DNA from 2 places in the Streptomyces sp. NPDC048142 genome. Region 1 is predicted to be linked to the other one. Evidence: riboswitches for the same ligand, from Rfam matches in the RefSeq annotation. Region 1 holds a riboswitch; the other holds the start of a gene.
The links. A riboswitch is a leader RNA that binds a small molecule or an ion and turns the genes downstream of it on or off. The one in region 1 is predicted to bind cobalamin.
Positions count from the first base shown of each region.

Region 2: linked by a shared signal. The riboswitch ahead of ACGF2Y_RS13410 (ABC transporter substrate-binding protein) and the one ahead of ACGF2Y_RS12720 (ribonucleoside-diphosphate reductase subunit alpha) in region 1 are both predicted to bind cobalamin.

Region 1 covers NZ_JBIDBC010000007.1:264,297-268,499, reverse strand. Annotated here, with positions in the region: gene ACGF2Y_RS12720 (ribonucleoside-diphosphate reductase subunit alpha) at 1-1,970, opposite strand, end outside; cobalamin riboswitch at 2,106-2,241, opposite strand; partial or broken gene ACGF2Y_RS12715 (GNAT family N-acetyltransferase) at 2,294-2,683, opposite strand; partial or broken gene ACGF2Y_RS12710 (GNAT family N-acetyltransferase) at 2,923-3,042, opposite strand; gene ACGF2Y_RS12705 (hypothetical protein) at 3,042-3,749, opposite strand; gene mctP (monocarboxylate uptake permease MctP) at 3,897-4,203, opposite strand, start outside.
Region 2 covers NZ_JBIDBC010000008.1:136,315-140,517, reverse strand. Annotated here, with positions in the region: gene ACGF2Y_RS13420 (amino acid permease) at 253-1,707, shown strand; gene ACGF2Y_RS13415 (Mov34/MPN/PAD-1 family protein) at 1,842-2,264, shown strand; cobalamin riboswitch at 2,335-2,454, shown strand; gene ACGF2Y_RS13410 (ABC transporter substrate-binding protein) at 2,513-3,508, shown strand; gene ACGF2Y_RS13405 (FecCD family ABC transporter permease) at 3,505-4,203, shown strand, end outside.

The DNA of each region.
Region 1 (4,203 bases):
TAGGCGTTGACCTGGAGGAACTCACCGCTGAGCGTCTCGCGCTTGAACAGGTTGGAAACCTGCGGCTCGATGCACTCGTACACCCCGGCGATCGAGGCGATCGTGGCGGTCGGCGCGATGGCCAGCAGCAGCGAGTTGCGCATCCCGGTCTTCGCGACCCGGGCGCGCAGCGCGTCCCAGCGCTCCGGCCAGTTCAGCTCGGTGTCGTAGTGGTCGGGGTGCAGCACACCACGCGCCGCCCGGGTCTCGGACCAGGCGGGCAGCGGGCCCGACCGCTCCGCGAGGTCGCAGGACGCCTCGTACGCGGCCAGCATGATGCGCTCGGAGATCTTCGTGGAGAGCGCGCGGGCCTCGGGCGAGTCGAAGGGCAGACGCAGCTGGAAGAAGACGTCCTGGAGGCCCATCGCGCCCAGGCCGACCGGCCGCCAGCGGGAGTTGGAGCGCCCGGCCTGCTCGGTCGGGTAGAAGTTGATGTCGACGACCCGGTCCAGGAAGGTCACCGCGGTCCGCACGGTGGCGTCCAGCCGCTCCCAGTCGATCGAGCCGTCCGCCACGAACGCGCCCAGGTTGACCGAACCCAGGTTGCAGACGGCCGTCTCACCGTCGTCGGTGACTTCGAGGATCTCGGTGCACAGGTTCGAGGAGTGGACGACCCGGCCCGGCTCGGCGGTCTGGTTCGCGGTCCGGTTGGAGGCGTCCTTGAACGTCATCCAGCCCTGGCCGGTCTGCGCGAGCGTCCGCATCATCCGGCCGTACAGCTCACGCGCCGGAATCGTCCTGCGGGCCAGCCCCTTGGCCTCGGCCGCCCGGTAGGCCGCGTCGAACGCGTCGCCCCACAGGTCGACCAGCTCGGGCACATCGGCCGGGGAGAACAGCGACCAGTCGGTGTCCGCGTCGACCCGGCGCATGAACTCGTCCGGGATCCAGTGCGCCAGGTTCAGGTTGTGCGTACGACGCTGGTCCTCACCGGTGTTGTCGCGCAGCTCCAGGAACTCCTCGATGTCCGCGTGCCAGGTCTCCAGGTAGACCGCCGCCGCGCCCTTGCGCCGGCCGCCCTGGTTCACCGCCGCGACCGAGGCGTCCAGCGTCTTGAGGAACGGCACGATGCCGTTGGAGTGCCCGTTGGTGCCCCGGATCAGCGAACCCCGGGCGCGGATGCGGGAGTACGACAGACCGATGCCGCCCGCGTGCTTGGAGAGCCGCGCCACCTGGTGGTAGCGGTCGTAGATCGAGTCCAGCTCGTCCTTCGGCGAGTCCAGCAGATAGCAGGAGGACATCTGCGGGTGCCGGGTGCCGGAGTTGAAGAGCGTGGGGGAGGAGGGGAGGTAGTCCAGTCGGCTCATCAGCCCGTACAGCGCGGCGACCTCGTCCAGCGCCCGCACCGAGTCGTCCTCGGCCAGACCGGCGGCCACGCGCAGCATGAAGTGCTGCGGGGTCTCGATGACCTGCCGGGTGAGCGGGTGGCGCAGGAGGTAACGGCTGTGCAGCGTCCGCAGACCGAAGTAGCCGAAGCGGTCGTCGGCGCCGTCCGCCATGGCCTGCCCGACGAGCTGGTCGAGCGCGGCCGCGTGGAGCTCCACGAACGCGGCGGTGCGGTCGGCGATCAGGCCCTCGCGGTGCCCGACGGCGACCGAGGCGGAGAAGGACGTCGCGCCCTGCTCCGCGGCCTCGTCCGCGATCGTGCGGGTCAGCAGCCGGGCGGCGAGCCGGGAGTACGCCGGGTCCTCGGAGATCAGCCCCGCGGCGGCCTCGGTGGCCAGCGAGCGCAGCTCGGCCTCGTCGGAGCGGGCGTTGCGCCCGCGCAACGCGGCAGCGGCGACCCGTCCGGGGTCGGTGTCGGGCAGATCGACGGTGAGGTCGGTCAGGGTCCGCAGCAGGGCGGTCCCGGGTCCGTCGTTCGAGGCGTCTCCGGACGTGGTGGACACTGCGGATTCGGTGGCTGAAACCGGATCGGCGGGCGCGATGGTCACTGGGCTTTCCCTCGCTCGGCAGGGGCCGGCGGAAGGCGGGGAAGCCGGGCAGCGCGAAACCCGGGGCAGGGCAGCACAGCTGACGGCGTCCACCGGCCCATCCGCGAGGCCCGGACGTCTGGCATCCGGTTCGGTCGAGCCGGACGCGCTGTCGACAGGTCTTCGGACTTCAGGTGTGCAAAAGCACACTGATCACACCGTTGCGGGACAGTTCCGGATTCGCACCGGATTCCCCTGCGACGACAGCGAGGTCGAGCATACATGTGGGGGCCGCCAGATGCTGCGGCCCCCACATGTTGTGTCGCGACGATTCAATGCGCCCCTCAGAGGGCTGCCCGCAGCTCCAGCCGGAAGGTCATGAGCCGCAGTCCCGGCACCGGTTCCCAGTCCCGTTCGGGGGTCCGCAGAAAGCCGAGCCGACGGTAGATCCTATGGGCTGCGAGCATGGCCGGCTGCGTCGACAGCACCAGCGCCCGCACGCCCTCGGCGGACCGGGCCCGCTCGACACACGCCCGCACGAGGGCCTCTCCGACACCCCGTCCGCGCCCCGCGCGGGCCACGGCCAGCATCCGGAACTCGGCCTCGTCCGGGCCGGCGATGTCACGCCACGGAGTGCCGGGAGCGGCATACGTCACACCCCCGAGCACCGCCCCGTCCACGTCGAGCGCGACGAGGACCTCGGCCTCGGCCGCCCGCTGTGCCACCGCCCGTAGCGTAGACCCTCCGGCGATTGGGGGGCGGCGTCACGGGGCTGGGCACGCCCTCCCCCAAGCTCTCGGCTTCGCTCGAGCAGGGAGGGGCCCCCTCCGGCGTTGTCGTCAATCACCAACTTCCCCAAGCTCTCGGCTTCGCTCGAGCAGGGGAGGCCCCATCCGCGTTGACTCAATCCTCCGCCTTGCAGCTGCACGCACCCAGCCCCGCTCCTTCTCCCACCCCCCAATCGCCGGAGGGTCTTGAGCAGATACGGGTCCTGCGGGCCGTCCAGCAGGTCGTCGCCGAGATACGCCTCGGCGATGATCTCGCCGAGGACGCAGTGTTCGGCGGGGATCGCCGCTCTGATCGTCAGATCCATCAGCCGCTCGTTCCCACATCGTTGTTGGGGGCGCCGTCGCCCACCGGCGGCAGGTCGCCGCGCTCGACCGGCTGTTGCCCGGGGCCCTCTCCGGGCGGCCGCTGTCCGGGAGCCTCGTCGGCCGGCGGCAGGACCCGGTCCAGCTCGTGGTCGTCGGCGCGGTGGGCGGCCCGCGCCGCGACCCGCAGCGTCGCCCGGTCCACCTCCGCGAGCTTCCCGCGCACCGACACCACCAGTCCCTCCTGCTCCTGGGTGTACGCGTGCCCCGACTCTGTGGCCCGGTACCACTGCTCGCCGTCCCGCTCGCACGTCACCAGGGGCTCGGGAGCGCCGGTGGGCGCGGGGTCGTCCCCGCAGTCGGTCTCGGTGTGCGGGCGGCGTTCCACCGACAGCTGGATCTGTCCGCCCCCGGGCGTGGTGTAGACGCTGCCGAATCCGTCGTCACCGATCACCCCGACCGACTGGCGCGCCAGGGTGTAGCCCGCCGCCTCGGTCACCCAGACATGCTCCGCGACGGTCTGTACGGCCCGTGCCCGCGCCTCCAGCTCCGCCCGGTCGGGCGCCGGCGCGGCCGTGGCGCTTGGCCCCGCCGCCTCCGAGGAGGGGGCCGGCACGGTGCCGCAGCCCGTCGCCGCCGCCAGGGCCGAGGCCAGCGTCATGGTCAGGAGTACGGGCCGGATCCGGGGCCGCCGGGAGTGGGATGCCATGGGCACATCCTTTCGTACGGTGAGGGCTCTGTGCATCGGAATGACGAGAGGCGGCCGCGCACCGGAAAAGCTCCCGGGCCGCCGCCCGCTCCGCTGGGGGAGGGGCGGCGACCCGGGGGCCAGGACCTGTCGTGGGTGTCCGGCGGGTCAGTGACCGCCCGGCGCGCCCGCCGTGGCCGGCGGGAGCTTCTCCTTCGTGCCCGCGTCGCTCGCGTCGCCGGCGTCCGCCGTGTAGTCGGACGGCGAGGTCTCGTCGATCCCCACCGGGGCCTTCAGCGCGTTCAGGACGAACGTGAGGACGATGACGATCACCAGGTTCAGCACGAACGCCGTCAGCCCGATGTAGCCGATCTCCCCGATGCCCGGGATCTCCTTGGAGGACCCGCCGAAGTGCTTCTGCGTCGGGCTCGCCACGCCGTACGCGGCGATCGTCCCGTACAGCATGCCGACCGCC
Region 2 (4,203 bases), on a different contig from region 1:
CAAGTGATTCAGCCCTTTTCTGCCGAATCAAACCTCTTGCCCGCTTTCGCTGTGGTATGCGCCACAGAATGTCCCACGGTGTCCCCTGGCGGTCGTGATAAATCTTCACGACCGCCCGGGGACGTCACCCCTGTCCCCGGGGGCGCCACAGACCGGCCGAACGCCGGTGGCACTCCATCCATATCCGGGGGGATCAGGACCTGATCCGCAGCCTTGTACGGCGCGGATCGGCGTGGAGAAAGGCGCACCACCATGACATCGGCGCAGGTCGACGAAGGACAGGTCGACAAGGGCCGGCCCGGCGGCGACGCCGGGGCCGACGGGGCTGCCGGGGCCGACGGCGGGGGATACCAGCGCGGTCTGGGAGCCCGTCAGATTCAGATGATCGCCATCGGCGGAGCCATCGGCACCGGGCTCTTCCTCGGCGCGGGCAAAGCCATCGACCGGGCCGGACCCAGCATCGTCCTGGCCTACGTCATCGCGGGCCTGGTCATCTTCTTCATCATGCGGGCACTGGGCGAACTCCTGATGTACCGCCCGGTCTCCGGCTCCTTCTCGGAGTACGCCCGGGAATTCCTCGGACCGTTCTTCGGATTCGTCACCGGCTGGACCTACTGGCTCTTCTGGGTCGTCACCGGCATCACCGAAGTCACCGCCGCCGCCACCTATATGACGTACTGGTGGAACATTCCGCAGTGGCTGTCCGCCCTGGTGTTCACCCTCATCCTGTACGGCGCCAACCTGATCTCCGTGAAGCTCTTCGGCGAGCTGGAGTTCTGGTTCTCCATGGTCAAGGTCACCGCGATCATCGGCATGATCCTGATCTGCGCGGGCGTCCTCACCGTCGGGTTCTCCGACGCCGGCGACACCGCGAGCGTCTCCAACCTCTGGAACGACGGCGGCTTCTTCCCCAACGGCATCACCGGCACGCTCATGACGCTCCAGATCGTCATGTTCGCCTTCCTCGCCGTGGAACTCGTCGGCGTCACCGCCGGAGAGTCCAAGGACCCCGAGACCGTGCTGCCCAAGGCCATCAACACCGTGCCGTGGCGCATCGCCGTGTTCTACGTCGGCGCGCTGATCATGATCCTCTCCGTCGTGCCGTGGTCCACCTTCAAGCCCGGCGTCTCCCCGTTCGTGAAGGCCTTCGAGGAGATGGGTTTCGGCGTCGGCGCCGCCGTCGTCAACTTCGTCGTCCTCACCGCGGCGCTCTCCTCCTGCAACTCCGGCATGTACTCCACCGGCCGTATGCTCCGGGACCTCGCCCTCAACGGCCAGGGCCCCCGCGCCTTCACCAAGCTGACGAAGAACGGCCTGCCGCTCCTCGGCACCACCTTCTCCGCCGCCCTGATGCTCGTCGGCGTGTGGATCAACTACCAGTGGCCGGGCGAGGCGTTCACCTACGTCGTCTCCTTCGCGACCATCTCCGGCATGTGGGCCTGGATCATGATCCTGCTCAGCCAGATCCGCTACCGCCGCCTCGCCGACGCGGGCCTGCTCCCGCAGTCCTCGTTCAAGGCCCCCGGAGCCCCGTACACCAGCTGGTTCGCGCTCCTGTTCATCGGCATGGTCATCGTGATGATGGCGATCGACGAGGACGCCAGGATCTCGCTCTACTGCGCACCCCTGTGGGCGCTCCTCCTCTTCGTCTCCTACCGGGTGATCCAGGCGCGCACCCCGCGGAAGACCACCTCCGGCACCCACTGACCCCGAGGGCGGGCCCCACGACCGCCCTCCTCCCCGGACCGCCCCCGGCCGCCCCAACGGCCGACGGCGTCCAGCATGCGGGCCCCCGCGTACCACCCACCGGTACGCGGGGGCCCCTTGCATATCCTGGCGCCATGCTGACCATCACCCAGACGCTCTACGACCAGATCGTCGCCCACTCCCGCGCCGACCACCCCGACGAGGCGTGCGGAGTGGTCGCGGGCCCGGCCGGGACGGACCGCCCCGAGCGCTTCATCCCCATGCTCAACGCCGCCCGCTCGCCCACGTTCTACGAGTTCGACTCCGCCGACCTCCTCAAGCTCTACCGCGAGATGGACGACCGCGACGAGGAGCCCGTGGTCGTCTACCACTCGCACACGGCGACCGAGGCCTACCCCTCCCGCACCGACCTCACGTACGCCAACGAACCCGGCGCCCACTACGTCCTCGTCTCCACCGCCGACACCGACGGCGCGGGCCCTTTCCAGTTCCGCTCGTACCGCATCGTGGACGGCGAGATCACCGAGGAAGACGTGCGGGTCGTCGAGGCGTACTGAACCCCGGGCGGACCGCCGGGCCGCCGCACGGGTCTGGCACACTGCCCCCAGACCCGATCAAGGCAGCAGGAACCAGGAAGCCGGTGCGAATCCGGCACGGTCCCGCCACTGTGACCGGGCCCCCTCCCACGCGGACGACTCCTCAAACGGACGACATCGCACCGGAGGGCGGCCCGGAAGCCAGGAACTGGCCCGCCGCCTTTCCGCATCGACCAGGGGACGCGGAAATCCCCCGGAGAGGCCTCGCCATGTCCCGGCGCACCCCCGCGCTCATAGCCGCCGCCGTGCTGCTCCCGCTCGCCCTCACCGCCTGCTCCTCCCCGGACGGCGACGCCGCCACCGGGGACAAGGCCGCGGCGAAGAGCGACGGATTCCCGTACACCGTCAAGAACTGCGGTGTCACCACGACGTATCAGGCCCCGCCGAAGCGCGTGGTCACCATGAACCAGCACGTCACCGAGATCATGCTGGAACTGGGCCTGGCGAAGTCCCTCGTCGGCACCGCCTACCTCGACGACCAGGTCCTGCCGAAGTACGCGAAGGACTACGCCTCCGTCCCGGTCATCGCCAAGGAGTACCCCTCCTACGAGCAGGTCCTCGCCACCAACCCCGACTTCGTCTACGGCGGCTACAGCAGCGCCTTCACCGCCGGCGACGGCCGCAGCCGCGAAGCGTTCAAGAAGTCCGGCATCGAGACCCGGCTCAACGCCGAGAGCTGCACCGAGGGCGACCAGCCCATGGACACCCTCTACGAGGAGGTCCGCGAGGTCGGCCGCACCTTCGGCGTCGCCGACCGCGCCGAGGCCTGGATCAAGCAGGCCAAGGCCGACAACGCCGCCACCGCGAAGAAGCTCGCCGGCCTGAAGCCCGTCTCCGTCTTCGTCTACGACAGCGGCGACAAGACCGCCTTCACCGCGGGCGGCGAGGGCATCGGCAACGAACTGATCGAGCGGGCCGGTGGCACCAACGTCTTCGCCGACCTCGACAAGCCCTTCGGTGACGCCTCCTGGGAGAACGTCGTCGCCCGGGGGCCCGAAGCCATCGTGATCTACGACTACGGCGCCACCACCGTCGAACAGAAGAAGAAGCGCCTCCTGACCGACCCGGCCCTCGCCGACGTCCCCGCCATCAAGAACAAGCGCTTCGCGGTCATGCCGCTCTCCGACGCGGTCCTCGGCGTCCGCGTCCCCGCCGCCGTCGAGAAGCTCGCGGCCCAGCTCCACCCGGCGGCCACCACCCCGTGAGCTGCCGTACCCCCGCACCGCGGCGGCTGCTCCGCTACACCCTGGTGCTCGGCGTCCTCGCCGCGCTCCTCGCCGCCGCCGTGATCGCCGCCCTCGCCCTCGGCTCCGTCCGCATCCCGCCCGGCCAGGTCCTCGACATCCTGACCGGGCGGGCGGAGGCGAGCCCCTTCCGCACGATCGTCCTGGACGTCCGGCTGCCCCGCGTGCTGCTCGGCATCGTCGTCGGCGCCGGACTCGCCGTCATCGGCACCGTCCTCCAGGCCCTCGTACGCAACCAGCTCGCCGACCCGTTCCTCCTCGGCGTCTCCTCCGGGGCCTCCACCGGCGCGGTCCTCGTGATCGTCCTCGGCATCGGCGCCACCCTCGCCACCACCGTCACCATCCCCGCCGCCGCCTTCGCCGGCGCGCTGCTCTCGCTGCTGCTCGTCTACACCCTGGCGCGCGGCGGAGGCGGCCTCACCACCAACCGGCTCGTCCTCGCCGGGGTCGCCGTCTCCTACATCCTCTCCGCCCTGACCAGCCTGATCCTGGTCACCTCCGCCCGCGCCGACCACCTCCAGGAAGTCCTCTACTGGACCCTCGGCGGCCTCGGCGCGGCCCGCTGGGACATGCTCGCGCTCCCCGCGGTCACCCTGGTCATCGGCACCGCCGTACTCCTCACCCTGGCCCGCCCGCTCGACCTGCTTCTGGTGGGG